Regions from separate parts of the Nocardia sp. NPDC051321 genome, predicted to be linked through region 3. Evidence: riboswitches for the same ligand, from Rfam matches in the RefSeq annotation. Region 3 holds a riboswitch; each other region holds the start of a gene.
The links. A riboswitch is a leader RNA that binds a small molecule or an ion and turns the genes downstream of it on or off. The one in region 3 is predicted to bind S-adenosylmethionine.
Positions count from the first base shown of each region.

Region 1: it holds a riboswitch for S-adenosylmethionine, as region 3 does, so the genes downstream of both, ACIA8C_RS26275 (bifunctional o-acetylhomoserine/o-acetylserine sulfhydrylase) here and ACIA8C_RS12335 (rhodanese-like domain-containing protein) in region 3, are expected to answer to the same signal.
Region 2: it holds a riboswitch for S-adenosylmethionine, as region 3 does, so the genes downstream of both, ACIA8C_RS16155 (aminotransferase class V-fold PLP-dependent enzyme) here and ACIA8C_RS12335 (rhodanese-like domain-containing protein) in region 3, are expected to answer to the same signal.

Region 1 is NZ_JBITEM010000011.1:108,441-113,256, reverse strand. Features, by position in the region: gene ACIA8C_RS26285 (MFS transporter) at 1-744, opposite strand, end outside; gene ACIA8C_RS26280 (TetR/AcrR family transcriptional regulator) at 873-1,592, shown strand; SAM riboswitch class IV at 1,644-1,754, shown strand; gene ACIA8C_RS26275 (bifunctional o-acetylhomoserine/o-acetylserine sulfhydrylase) at 1,846-3,183, shown strand; gene ACIA8C_RS26270 (homoserine O-acetyltransferase) at 3,180-4,340, shown strand; gene ACIA8C_RS26265 (TetR/AcrR family transcriptional regulator) at 4,376-4,816, opposite strand, start outside.
Region 2 is NZ_JBITEM010000006.1:265,172-269,987, forward strand. Features, by position in the region: gene ACIA8C_RS16145 (YbaK/EbsC family protein) at 1-138, shown strand, start outside; gene ACIA8C_RS16150 (flavin reductase family protein) at 337-888, shown strand; gene ACIA8C_RS16155 (aminotransferase class V-fold PLP-dependent enzyme) at 918-2,279, opposite strand; SAM riboswitch class IV at 2,327-2,440, opposite strand; gene ACIA8C_RS16160 (LysE family translocator) at 2,551-3,198, shown strand; gene ACIA8C_RS16165 (Pls/PosA family non-ribosomal peptide synthetase) at 3,529-4,816, shown strand, end outside.
Region 3 is NZ_JBITEM010000004.1:572,227-577,042, forward strand. Features, by position in the region: gene ACIA8C_RS12320 (amidohydrolase family protein) at 1-255, opposite strand, end outside; gene ACIA8C_RS12325 (FAD-dependent oxidoreductase) at 315-1,703, opposite strand; gene ACIA8C_RS12330 (hypothetical protein) at 2,051-2,497, shown strand; SAM riboswitch class IV at 2,561-2,677, shown strand; gene ACIA8C_RS12335 (rhodanese-like domain-containing protein) at 2,692-3,108, shown strand; gene ACIA8C_RS12340 (O-succinylhomoserine sulfhydrylase) at 3,158-4,372, shown strand; gene fgd (glucose-6-phosphate dehydrogenase (coenzyme-F420)) at 4,462-4,816, opposite strand, start outside.

The DNA.
Region 1 (4,816 bases), on a different contig from region 3:
GATGAGCAGGCCGAGGGTGCTGCCGGACAACCAGCCGTCCTCGGCGGCGCGACTGAAGCCGTAGACGATCGCGATCAGGCCGAGCGTCACGGTGACCGCGCCGGGCACGTCGTAGCCGCCGGTACGCGGCGCCGGCACGTCCTTGACCACCCACGCCAGCGCGCCGAGCAAGGCGAGCAACGCGATCGGGGTGTTCACCAGCAGGCACCAGCGCCACGAGGCGTACTCGGTGAGCGCGCCACCGGCGATCAGTCCGAGCGCGGCACCACCGGCCGAGATACCCGCGAACACGCCGAATGCGGTGGCCCGCTCGCGCGCCTCGGTGAAGGTCACCGACAACAGCGACAACGCCGCCGGTGCGAGCAACGCCGCGAACGCACCCTGCAGCGCGCGCCCAGCGAACATCTCCGCGCCGTTCTGCGCGAGACCGGCAAGTGCCGACGCGGCGGCGAAGCCGACCAGGCCGATGATGAACATCCGGCGTCGGCCCAGGTAGTCGGCCAGTCGACCGCCGAGCAGCAGCAGGCCGCCGAAGATCAGCGTGTAAGCGGTCAGCATCCACTGCTTGTTGCCGTCGCTGATGCCGAGATCAGCCTGCGCGAACGGCAGCGAGATGGTCACGATGGTGGCGTCCAGAACCACCATGAGCTGGGCTAATGCGATCACGCCGAGGGCGAACCAGCGGGCCGAACCGCCTCGTTTTTCAGATATCTCTACCGCTTGCGCAGTGTCGGTCACGGTCATCTCCTCATCACTTCGAACTCGGTGGCTATCCTGTCAGTAGGCGCCAATTGGCGTCAAGCGAAAAATGTCGTGATGCGACATTTGGCGGTTAATGACACGAAAACGCTGGGTTTCGATAAGGTGGGAGCATGCTCGAGTCACCGACGCCGACGGGCGCGAGTGCCGCAGCGCAGACCCCTGCGAGCGCCGCGCCGAACGCCAACCCCGGCCTGCGCGAACGCAAGAAGCAGCAGACCAGGTTGCGGATCATCGAGATCGGCCTGAACCTGTGCGAGGCACAGGGTTTCGACGCGACGACGGTCGAGCAAATCGCCAATGCGGCCGACGTGTCGCCGCGCACGATCAACCGGTACTTCGACAGCAAAGAGGACATCGTCCTCGGTCCGATTCAGGACTTCGGCCAGGCGGTGGCGGCGGCCCTGCGCCAGCTCCCGGTCACCGGCAACGAACTGGAATCGCTGCGCACGGCGTTCCTGCAGGTCGTCGACCGAGCCGTCAGCGAACCCGGCGGCGGCCCGGTCTCCTTCCGGCAATTCCAGCAGATGCAGCGCATCGTGCGCAGCAGTCCCTCGGTCAGCGCGCGCAGCATCGAGCACGCCGACAACAAGAACATCGCCATCGCTGAGGTGGTCGCCGAACGGCTCGGCAGCACACCCTGCGCACTGCCGGTGCGGCTGATCCTCGGCACCTGGCAGCTCATCGGTCACCTCGCCATGGAGTGCGGCGAGAGCATGTTCGACTACGACGATCTGCACGAGGCCGCCACGGCAGGCCGGAACTCCTTCACCGCCGCGTTCAAGGAGTTCTTCCGCGTCTGCGGCGGCGCGCGGACCAGCGCTTCCGGCTGAGTTCGAGGACAGAATTCGGCCGCCGCTCGACGGCCGGTTATGATGCCCTCAGGTCATGAGTGCCAGCGCGAAGCCCCGGCTTGCTGGACGGCAACCCTCCAGCAGCGGTGGGGTGCTCCGGGTGATGACCGGGCTCTCGAAGGTCGAGAGCAAGCGCGCTTTCAGGAGGTTCCCGAAATGTGTTGTTGTCCTTCGCCTAAATCCCGATAACCCCCTAGTTCTGGCGAACAACCTTTTCTTTGGAGCAAAGCTCATGAGTAATTCCACCCTGCCCGCGGCCGATATCGATCCCACCGCGCAGTGGTCCTTCGAGACCAAGCAGGTGCACGCGGGCCAGGCACCAGACGGCACCACCGGTGCCAGGGCCCTGCCCATCTATCAGACCACCTCGTACGCCTTCCGCGATACCGATCACGCCGCGGCGCTGTTCGGCCTCGCCGAGCCGGGCAACATCTACACCCGGATCATGAACCCCACCCAGGACGTGGTCGAACAGCGCGTCGCCGCGCTCGAAGGGGGTGTCGCCGCACTGCTGCTGGCCTCCGGACAAGCCGCGGAGACGTTCGCGATCCTGAACCTGGCGACCTCGGGCGATCACATCGTGTCGAGCCCGCACCTCTACGGCGGCACCTACAACCTCTTCCACTACTCGCTGCCCAAGCTCGGCATCGAGGTCTCCTTCGTCGACGACCCCGACGACCTGGACCAGTGGCGGGCCGCGATCCGGCCGAACACCAAGGCGTTCTACGGCGAGACCATCGCCAACCCGAGCAGCGCCATCTTCGACATCCCCGGTATCTCCGCCATCGCGCACGACGCCGGGCTGCCGCTGATCGTGGACAACACCGTCGCCACGCCGTACCTGATCCAGCCGCTGGCGCACGGTGCCGACATCGTCGTGCACTCGGCGACCAAGTACCTCGGCGGGCACGGTTCGGCGGTGGCGGGTGTGCTCGTCGACGGCGGCACTTTCGACTGGACGGTGACCGACGCGCAGGGACAGCCGCGCTTCCCCGGCTTCACCACCCCGGACCCGAGCTACCACGGTGCGGTGTTCGCCGACCTCGGTGCGCCCGCCTTCGCGCTCAAGGCGCGCGTGCAGTTGCTGCGGGATCTCGGCTCGGCGATCTCGCCGTTCAACGCGTTTCTGATCAGCCAGGGCATCGAGACGCTCAGCTTGCGGGTCGATCGGCATGTCGCCAACGCCAAGGCGGTGGCCGAATTCCTGACCACCCAGCCCGACGTCACGAAGGTGATCTACGCGGGTCTGCCGACTTCGCCCTGGTACGAGCGGGCCAAGCGGCTGGCACCGAAGGGGCCGGGCGCGATCGTCGCCTTCGAACTTCGCGGTGGTGTCGATGCGGGCAAGAAGTTCGTCGACGGATTAGCCCTGCACAGCCATGTGGCTAACATCGGAGATGTGCGCTCCCTCGTGATTCACCCCGCGTCGACCACACATTCGCAGCTGACGCCCGACGAGCAACTGCTCGCCGGTGTCACCCCGGGTCTGGTCCGTTTGGCGGTGGGCATCGAGGGAATCGAGGACATTCTGAGCGACCTGCGTGCCGGTTTCGCGGCGGCGGCGACGTGACGGTGAGTACCGAACCGAGTTTCGCCCGTTCGTCCGGGGTGGCCCTGCCACCCCCGGACGGGCGGCTCGGCATCATCGCCATCGGAGACGTGAAGCTGGAAAGCGGCACGGTCATCCCGCAGGTGCACCTCGCGGTGCAGCGGTGGGGCGAGCTCTCCCCCTCGCTGGACAACGTGGTGCTGGTCGAGCACGCGCTGACCGGCGACTCGCACGTGGTCGGCCACCCGGACGACATTCATCAGCTGCCCGGCTGGTGGGACGGTATGGTCGGGCCGGGCTGTCCGCTCGACACCGACGAGTGGTGTGTGATCGCGACGAACGTGCTCGGCGGCTGCCAGGGCAGCACCGGCCCTTCGACGCTGGCGCCCGACGGAAAGCCTTGGGGCGCAAGGTTTCCGGAGATATCCATCCGCGACCAGGTGTCCGCCGAGGCGGCGCTGATGGACCGGCTCGGCATCGAGCGGCTCGCCGCGGTGGTCGGCGGGTCGATGGGCGGCATGCGGGTGCTGGAGTGGATGGTCGGCGCGCCGGACCGGGTCGGCTCCGCGCTGGTGCTGGCCGTCGGCGCCCGCGCCACCGCCGACCAGATCGGCACGCAGACCACCCAGATCGCGGCCATCAAGGCCGATCCGGACTGGCAGGGCGGCGATTATCACGACACCGATCGCGCGCCGATGGCCGGCATGGGCATCGCCCGGCGGATCGCGCACCTGACCTATCGCACCGAGGACGAGCTGGACCACCGGTTCGAGAACAGCGCGCAGGGCGCCGAGGATCCGTGGCGCGGCGGCCGGTACGCGGTGCAGAGCTACCTCGACCACCAGGCCGACAAACTTTGCGGGCGTTTCGATCCCGGCACCTACGTGCTGCTGACCGAGGCGATGAACCGGCACGACGTCGGGCGCGGACGCGGCGGCGTACGAGCGGCGCTGGCCGCGACGCCGGTCCCGTGCGTGGTCGGCGGCGTCGACTCCGATCGGCTGTATCCGCTGCGCACGCAGCAGGAACTCGCCGAGGGATTGCCTGGCTGCGACGGACTGGAGGTCGTGCACTCGCGCGACGGACACGACGGCTTCCTCACCGAGGCCGCGGCGGTGTCCAAGCTGCTGACCGAGACGATGCGGCTGGCGCAGCAGAGCCGTCAGCCTGCTAACTGAATCCACCTCGTGCGCAGCGGTTTCGCCGCGCACGATCAGTCGTCGGCGGGGGCGCCGACCAGCAGGCCGACGATGGCGTGGACGAATCCCTGCAGGCGTTCGCGGGGGTATTCGTCGGGCTCGCTGACCGCCAGCCTGCCGAGCATCTCGGCGACCTGTAGCAGCGAGTTGGTGAGCAGAACGGAATCCACTCCGGCCCAACGGGGTTCGAGCGCGGTGCCGATCCGGACCAGCGCCTCGGCCTGGTCGAATATGCCCGCGCGGGACTTGCGCAATGCCTCCCGATATTCGTCGGGGGCATTGCCAGGTCCGGCGAGGATCAGCCGCCAGCGGGTCGGATTCTCCAGTGCCACACCGACGAACGCCTCAACGGTGGCCGAGGCGGCGACGACCGGGTCGGCGCCCATCAGATCGGTCGGCATGGTCTCGGCGACCTGCTCGAGGCCCCGTTCGCGCTCCCGTTCCAGCAGTGCCGC
Region 2 (4,816 bases), on a different contig from region 3:
CTCCCCACCTGGGTAGACACCGCCCTATCGAACCATCGCGAGGTATGGGCCGCAGGCGGCCACCCGAACACAGTGTTCCGCACCTCTTTCCACGAACTGGTCCGAATAACCGCAGGCCTCCCCCTGGACGTCGACTAACCCAGCACATCACCCCAGCCAGTCTTTTTCTTTAACCCACCGCCACCACTGATCTCGCAAGCACATGGGTAACTCACCGGGCACGGGCTAATCCACCCCCATCGATACCGCCAGTCGCCAACGTCACTCTCACGCCACCCAAGTCTGGCCTAAATACCCGGAGAGGCGGGGGAGCCGGGACAGCGTAGGTTTGGGTGGGTGACCGAAGCAGAACGGCCCGCCACGGATTTCCAGGTCCCTGATGATCTGAGCGGGATCACCGCCGAGCAATTCCGCGCCTCGATGCGCCACTATCCGGCGGGCGTCACCGTTGTCACGCTGAACTCTCCGAACGGCCCGATCGGCTTCACCGCGACGTCTTTCGCGTCGCTGTCGCTGGCGCCTCCGCTGGTGTCTTTCAACATCGCGCACACCTCTTCCAGCCTGACCGCCCTGCTCGATGCCGAGTCCGTCGTCATTCATTTTCTCGGCGAACACCAGCACGACCTGGCTCAGCGCTTCGCCCGCACCGCCGCGGACCGTTTCACCGACCGTTCGCTGTGGACCACCCTCGACACCGGCGAACCGGTCCTGCACGGCACGCCCATCTGGCTGCGCGCCACCATCCACCAGCTGATCCCCCTCGGCGACCACACCCTCGTCGTCGGCCTGGTGACCCGAGTCCACGACAACACCAACGAAACCCCCGCCGCCGCTCCCCTGCTCTACTACAACGGCCGGTACCACCGCCCGACAAGGCTCGGCGACTGAGCCGAGGCCGGGCGACCGCTGTTGCCGGACTAGCCGATCAGGCAGGGAGCCGCGCCGGTCGGGGCTTCGGAAGTGAACGGGCGGGTTTCGGGGGTGGGGTTCCAAAGACCCTGTGTGGCGGCGTAGTTCCAGGCCGGGCCGGTGCGCACGAGGGTGCCGACGGCTTCGATGAGCCGGTCTACGTCGGCGAGGGTGGTGCCTAGGCCGATGCTGGCGCGGAGCGCACCGTCGAGGTCGAGGCGGGCGAGCAGCGGGTGCGCGCAGAAGCGGCCGTCGCGGACGCCGATGCCGTGTTCGGCGGAGAGGTAGGCGGCGACGTGGCCGGGGACGAAGCCGTCCAGGGTGAAGGCGACGATGCCGACGGTGTCGGGTGCGTCGTTCCAGATACGCAGCAGGTTGACGCCGGGGATGGCGGCGAGGCCGTCGCGCAGCCGGTCGGCCAGGCGGTGTTCGTGCGCGGCGAGGGTGTCGGCGTCGATTCGACTGAGCGCGTCGCAGGCGGCGGCGAGTGCGGCGGCGCCGAGCACGTTGGGTGAACCACCCTCGTGCCGTTGCGGCGCGGGCGCCCATTCGGCGCCGGCGGTGGTGACCTCACGGACCGCGCCGCCACCGGCCAGGTAGGGCTGCGCGGTGTCGAGCCAGTCGCGGCGGCCGACCAGCACGCCCGCGCCGAACGGCGCGTACAGCTTGTGCCCGGAAAACGCGAGGTAGTCGATGCCGGTGTCGCGCAGGCTGATTCGCCGGTGCGGCGCGAGCTGGGCGGCGTCGACGAGGATGCGGGCGCCGCACTGGTGGGCGATGGTGGCCAGGCGCTCCAGCGGCAGCACCTCGCCGGTGACGTTGGACGCGCCGGTGACCGCGAGCAGCGCGGCGGGCTTGCTACACAGCTCGGCGACCAACCGCCCGACGGTCTCCTCGACGGTGGCCGCGGCCTGCACGACGCGGCGGCCGTGCCTGGTCCACGGCAGGAAGTTGGCGTGATGCTCGATGTCGAGCACCACGGTGTCGCCGGGCACGCAGGACGCGAGCAGATTCAGCGAGTCGGTGGTGTTGCGGGTGAACACCACCACCTGGTCGTCGGTCGCGTCGAGGAAGCGCCTCACCGAACCACGGGCCGCCTCGTAGCACTCGGTGGAGATCCGCGAGGCGTAGCCCGCGCCGCGGTGCACGCTTGCGTAGAACGGCAGCAGCTGCTGCACCCGGTCGGTGACCTGGGCCAATGCCGGTGCGCTCGCGGCGTAGTCGAAGTTGGCGTAGGTGGTCGTCCCGCCCTGGACGAGGGGCACCTGGAGGTCGTCACCGGATACCCTGGCGAGGGGGGCAGAGCTTACCCACCCCGCCGGCTCCGCCGTCTGCCGTCCCCTAGCGTTCTGGCTCACCACAGCAGTCATCACGAAAATCCCGTCGGCTCTGGGACCCGCAATCAGACGATTCGTCGAGTCCGCGCTTGCCGCACCCGGTCGGGTGTCAGCCCGGTCGTCACCCGGAGCACCCCACCGCGGAGGAGGGTTGCCGACCAGCAAGCCGGGGCTGAACGCTGGTACTCATGACCTGTTCCGAGATTGGCAGATGCCCCCCGGCGCTGTCAACCACGGCCACGGCGCGTGTGTCGGCAGGCAATAAAGCGTTGCCAATTCGGCCGTGCTGGGTTCACATCGTGAGGTGTCACTTTCGCTACTGATCAGCTTCGTCGGCCTGTGCGTCCTGCTGGCGCTCACGCCGGGGCCGGATTCGTTCCTGGTGCTGCGGTTCTCGCTGGTCGACGCGCGACCGGGCGTCGCGGCCGCGATCGGGTCGTCGCTGGGCGGGCTGCTGTGGGCGGTGGTGGTCGCCGCTGGTGTCGCCACGCTGCTCGAGCAGTCGGCGACGGCGTACCGCGCGCTGAAGCTGATCGGTGGAATCTACTTGGTGTACTTGGGTATTCGCGCGCTGCTCGAGCAACGACGGCAGCGCATCGCCGGCCGGGAATCCGACGGCGCCGACGGCCTCGCGCGGGCGGGCGGCGGCTCCCGCGCATCGGTTCGCTCGGCGTTCACCGCAGGCGTCGTCTCGTGCCTGTTCAACCCGAAAGTCGGGCTGTTCTATCTCGCCGTACTGCCCCAGTTCCTGACCGAGGTCACCTTCGCCAACACCCTCGCGCTCGGTGCCGTCGAATCGTCGATTGCGGCGGTCGCGATGGTGCTCTTGGCGCTGGCCGCCTCTCGTGCGGTCGCGCTGCTGCGCCGTCCGCGGATCCGGGACCGGCTCGAACTGGCCGGCGCCGCCATCCTCGCCGCGCTCGGCGTCGGCACCGCCGCCTCCGCGGCGTGACCCGAAACGCACTGAGCTGCAAGATCACCAGGCCGATGAGGGGAATCACACCGGGTTGAGCACGCCGGTTCAGCGACCGCCCAGCGAACCCACCGGGTAACCCGCCCACCAGGCCTTGCTTCGGCGTGCCCGGCAGAAATCGCCACGACCTGCAACAACCCCGTCCGCGATCTCCCGAGCGGCAGCCGCGGCGGTGCGCAACAAACGTCGACAACCCCGAGTACCGTGGACAACTGGTCACCAGGGCGTTTGCCAACTGGTAACCCAGCTATGACACAAACAACACCAGGGAAGTGCGAGGCAGGTCGAATGGGAGGTGGGCAGGGCGTCATGCTCCAACCACAGGTTGATGTGACGGTTGACCCACTACGCCGGACCGCGCACACGCCGCAGGCCCGGACCCTCGTCGACATCCTGACCGCGACCGCGCTGACCCATCCAGACGCACCCGCCATCGATGACGGCCAGATGGTGCTCAGCTACCTCGAACTCGTCGTCGAGATCGAGAAGACCATGGCCAGGCTCACCACGGCGGGCGTGCGGCCGGGCGACCGAGTCGGCGTTCGGATGCCGTCGGGCTCCCGGGAGCTCTACCTGACCATCCTCGCCGTCTTGTACGCGGGCGCCGCGTATGTGCCGGTCGACGCCGACGACCCGGACGAGCGAGCCCAGCTGGTCTTCGGCGAGGCTCAGGTCACCGCGATCGTCACCGCGGCGGGCATCGAGACGACACCGGCGGGAATCCGTGCCGCAGCGGACAATCCGGCCGACGCGAGCACCAGCACGCTGCCGACCCCCACCGACGACGCCTGGATCATCTTTACCTCGGGCTCCACCGGAACGCCGAAAGGTGTTGCGGTGACTCATCGCAACGCCGCCGCGTTCGTGGACGCCGAGGCTCGCCTCTTCCTGCCGGACGCCCCGATCGGCCCCGGCGACCGGGTGCTCGCCGGACTCTCCGTCGCCTTCGACGCCTCCTGCGAGGAAATGTGGCTGGCCTGGCGCAACGGCGCCTGCCTCGTCCCCGCCCCGCGCGACCTGGTCCGCACCGGTGCCGATCTCGGTCCGTGGCTGGTGCGGCGCGAAATCAGCATCGTGTCCACGGTGCCGACGCTGGCCGCCACCTGGCCCGCCGAGGCGCTGGACGCGGTCCGGCTGTTGATCTTCGGCGGTGAAGCGGTGCCGCCCGAACTCGCCGAACGACTTGCGGGGAACACGGCCGCGCGAGCGACGGGCCCGGAGGAGGTAGCGCAGCGTAACCACGGAGGGCACCGCGAACGCGGCGAATCCAACGCCGATTCGGATCGTGAGGTGTGGAATACCTACGGCCCCACCGAGGCAACCGTAGTCGCCTGCGCCGCTCTGCTCGACGGCACCTGGCCCATCCGGATCGGGCTGCCGCTGGACGGCTGGGACCTCGTGGTGATCGACGCGGCCGGAAACCCGGTGGCCGAGGGCGAATCCGGCGAACTGGTGATCGGCGGCGTCGGCCTGGCCCGCTATCTCGATCCCGCGAAGGACGCCGAAAAGTACGCGCCGCTGCCCTCGGTCGGCTGGGACCGCGCCTACCGCAGCGGCGACCTGGTCCGCAACGACAGCGCGGGCCTGGTCTTCCTCG
Region 3 (4,816 bases):
GATGATCTCGTCGTCGGTGGCGTCCAGGTCGAGCCTGGTGACGCCGACCCAACCTTCGCCGAGCTCGGCGAGGGCCGCCTTCAGATACGTCTGGTCGGTGCCCTGGAAGGACCCGCTGACCACGGCTCCGCCGCCGACATCGAAGCGCGACATGCGCTTTCGATAATCGGCGATGGTGAAGGAGCCGGGCAGGTAGCCCTCGTTCTCGAACCGCGGAAACCGCGGATCGAAGATGTGGAGATGGGCATCGAACACCTGTACAGAATGCCTCAGTACGAGTTTTTCTGCTGTCGTGGAGGTAACAGCGCGTCGGTCTAGACCTTGTGCGGCTCGCTGGCCCGCAGCATGTCCTCGCGCTCGACGACCTTGACGCGCTCGCGGCCCTCCGGTTCGCCGAGCGAGCGCTCGTGCGCGTCCAGGCGGTACCAGCCCTGCCAGGTGGTGAAGGGGATGCCCTTGCCCTCCAGGAACGTGGTGACGGCGTCCAGCTCCGGCTGCGCGGCCGGGGTGAAGTTCGCGCTGTCGTCGAGCAGGCAGGCCACCGTCTCGTTGGCGTCGCCCTTGGTGTGGCCGATGAGGCCGACCGGGCCGCGCTTGATCCAACCGGTGACGTAGGTGGCGGGCACGTAGCGGTCGGCGCCGTCGGCGTTCTCGTCGCCGATCACCCGGCCCGCCTCGTTGGGCACGGTGCCCGCCTGGTCGTCGAACGGCAGGTTGGTCAGGTTCTGCGACAGGTAACCGACGGCGCGGTAGACCGCCTGCACGTCCCATTCCTTGAAGGTGCCGGTGCCCTTGACGTTGCCGGTGCCGTCGAGCTGGGTGCGCTCGGTGCGCAGGCCGACGACCTTGCCGTCCTCGCCGAGGATCTCCGAGGGCGACTCGAAGAAGTGCAGGAACAGCTTGTGCGGGCGGTTGCCGACGTCGCGAATCGCCCACTGCTCCAGCGTGTTCGCGATCATGTCGACCTGCTTGGAGTGGCGGCGCGCGGCCTCGGAGCCCTCGTCGTAGTCGATGTCCTCGGGATCGACGATGACCTCGATGGTCGGCGAATGATCCAGCTCGCGCAGCTCCAGCGGGGTGAACTTGGCCTGCGCCGGGCCGCGGCGGCCGAACACGTGCACCTCGAGCGCCTTGTTGGCCTTGAGGCCCGCGTAGACGTTCGGCGGGATCTCGGTCGGCAGCAGCTCGTCGCCGGTCTTGGCCAGCACGCGGGCCACGTCGAGGGCGACATTGCCGACGCCGAGCACGGCGACCTTCTCCGCGTCCAGCGGCCAGGTGCGCGGCACGTCCGGGTGTCCGTCGTACCAGGACACGAAGTCGGCCGCGCCATAGGAGCCGTCCAGGCCGATGCCGGGGATGCCGAGCGCGCGGTCGGCGTTGGCGCCGGTCGAGAAGATCACCGCGTCGTAGAAGGTGCGCAGGTCATCGAGGGTGATGTCGGTGCCGTAGTCGATGTTGCCGAGCAGGCGTACCTGCGGCTTGTCGAGGACCTTGTGCAGGGCGGTGATGATGCCCTTGATGCGCGGATGGTCCGGCGCGACGCCGTAGCGGATCAGCCCGAACGGCGCGGGCATGCGCTCGAACAGGTCGATGCTGACCTCGGCGTCGGACTTCATCAGCGCGTCGGCGGCGTAGATCCCGGCCGGTCCGGCGCCGACGATGGCGATGCGGAGCGGGCGGTTAGCTGCACTCTGTTCGGTCATCTTTTACGCGCACCCTTATGGTCGAGAACAAATTACGGCGTCTTCCTTAGCCTAGGCTAAGTTACGCGCTGGCTGGTTGCACCTGGCGGCGCGGACGCTGGAGTTGTCGGCTCGTGGCCACCCCAGCCGCGGCTATGACAGCAGGCCGCAGTCTCGCGATTCTATCGGTGGTGCGTGCAGTCGCCCCCGGCGGTGCGTGAACTGAACGGATGCCGCCGACGTGCGCTCTTGGGTTATCCGCTCGCGCGCCGTTGATTCCCCGCGCGGCACAACAACCTTCGTCGCCTGCGGCGCGGCGGTGCGGGGGTGCGCGCCGGATAACGCCGCCGACCAGGGATCATCGTGGCATGAGCGATCAGCAGTCACCTGCGGAGGACGAAGTCATCAAGGTCGACCAGACCGACAAGCGTTCCGTGGCACCGTTCGTCGCCGCGGCTGTTGTCGCGGTGCTCGTGCTCGGCGCGATCGTGCTCGGCGGGGTGCTGTCGCCCGCTGAGAAAAATGTCACAGAATCGGACCGGATCACCGCCGCGGTGCGCAACTTCGTCGAGGGGTCTAACAACACCGACTTGGTGCCCCCACCAGGCGCTGGCTGCCAGGGCTTCGATCCGAAACGGTCCCCACTTGCCGGGCGGTCCGGCGGCGGAAAGACTGTGGAAATCACGAAACTCGATGATCCGCAGGTCGACGGCGATCGGGCGAAGGCGACGGTCACCACCAAGGTCGACGGCGATGAGCAGACTTCCACCTGGAACCTGACCAGATCCGGCGACAAATGGCTGGTCTGTAATTGAGCATTCTCATACCGTGAGCAGCCATTTGACAGGGTGACCCCAGTCCAGGCAATCTCAGCAGAAGGTCATGAGAACCAGTGTCAAGCCCCGGCAATACTGGTCGGCAACCCTCCTCCGCGGTGGGGTGCTCCGGGTGACGACCTGGCCGCGCGTCAAACCCGAGCGCGGCAAGTGCGGATTCTAGGAGGGTCCAAATGAGTTATGCCGGTGACATCACCCCGCAGCAGGCTTGGGATCTGTTGCGAGACAACCCCGAAGCCGTCTTGGTCGACGTGCGTACCGAGGCCGAATGGAAGTTTGTCGGCGTGCCCGACACCAGTTCGATCGAGCGCCCGACGGTGCTGATCGAGTGGGTCGACTCGACCGGCACGCGCAACGGCGAGTTCACCGAGCAGCTGGTCACGGCGCTCGACGGGCACAATCCCGAAGCCCCGGTGATCTTCCTCTGCCGCTCGGGGCAGCGCTCCATCGGCGCGGCGATCGCCTCGACGCAGGCCGGGTTCGGCACCTCGTACAACGTGCTCGAGGGTTTCGAAGGACCGGTCGACGCCGACGGACATCGCGGCGGAACCGGCTGGCGTGCCCTCGGCTTGCCCTGGCGGCAGTCATGAGCACGTGCTGTAGGTCCGCGTTTGTGGGGTGCGGCGCAGGGAGGCAGTCGTGATTACCGGTGGTGCGTTCGACAAGCCGCTGCCCGATGGCGTCGGCCCCGCGACCCTCGGGGTGCGCGGCGGGTTGCGCCGCTCCGGTTTCGAGGAAACCTCCGAGGCGCTCTACCTGACCTCGGGCTTCGTCTACGAGAGCGCGGAGGCCGCCGAGGCCGCGTTCACCGGCGACGTGGAGCATTTCGTCTACTCCCGCTACGGCAACCCGACGGTGGCCATGTTCGAGGAGCGGATGCGGCTGCTCGACGGCGCCGAGGCGTGCTTCGCGACCGCGAGCGGAATGTCCGCGGTATTCACCGCTTTGGGTGCGCTGCTCGGGGCCGGTGATCGGCTTGTCGCCGCGCGCAGCCTATTCGGGTCCTGCTTCGTGGTGTGCAACGAGATCCTGCCGCGCTGGGGCATCGAGACCGTCTTCGTCGACGGCGAGGATCTCGAGCAGTGGGAGCAGGCGTTGTCCGTGCCCACCGAGGCGGTGTTCTTCGAAACCCCGGCCAATCCCATGCAGACCCTCGTCGACGTGCGCCGGGTCACCGAGCTCGCGCACGCCGCGGGCGCGAAGGTGGTGCTGGACAACGTCTTTGCCACCCCGCTGCTGCAGCGCGGCTTCGAACTCGGCGCCGACGTGGTCGTCTACTCCGGCACCAAGCACATCGACGGCCAGGGCCGGGTGCTCGGCGGCGCCATCCTCGGCGCGAAGGACTACATCGACGGCCCGGTGAAAACCCTGATGCGCCATACCGGTCCGGCCCTGAGCCCGTTCAACGCGTGGACCCTGCTAAAGGGTTTGGAGACAATGCCGCTGCGCGTGCGTCATTCGACCGAATCGGCGTTGCGTATCGCCCGCTTCCTGGAGGCCGACAAGTCGGTCAGCTGGGTGAAATACCCGTTCCTGCAATCACATCCGCAGCACGACCTGGCCACCAGCCAGATGAGCGCAGGCGGCACCGTGGTCACCTTCGAACTGAACGCTCCCGCGCACGAGGCGAAGAAGCGCGCCTTCGAAGTCCTCAACCGCCTGCGCATCATCGACATCTCCAACAACCTCGGCGACGCCAAATCCCTGATCACCCACCCCGCCACCACAACCCACCGCGCGATGGGCCCCGAAGGCCGGGCCACCATCGGCCTCTCCGACGGCGTCCTCCGCATCTCCACCGGCCTAGAGGACGTCGAAGACCTCCTAGCCGACCTCGACCACGCCCTCAGCTAGCGGATTTTCCACACAGATCACAGCAGGTCGACGCCCACACGTCGCACAGGCAGCTCAGTCCCTGTGCGACGTGTGGATGGTCTGTGGGGTCAGGCCAGGGCGCGGAGGCGGGGGGCCAGGTCGCGTTGGAAGAGGTCGAGGAAGCGGCGTTGGTCGTGGCCGGGAGCGTGGAAGACCAGGTGGTTGAGGCCGGCGTCCAGGTAGGGCTTGATGAGGTCGACGGTTTGGTCGGGGTCGCTGGCGACGATCCAGCGTTTGGCGATCTGTTCGATCGGCAGGGCGTCGGCGGCGGCTTCCATTTCGATGGGGTCGGTGATGCTGTGCTTTTGTTCGGGGGTGAGGCTCAGGGGGGCCCAGAAGCGGGTGTTCTCCTGTGCCAGTTCGGGATCGGTGTCGTAGGAGATCTTGATCTCGATCATCCGGTCGATGTCGTCGACGGTGCGG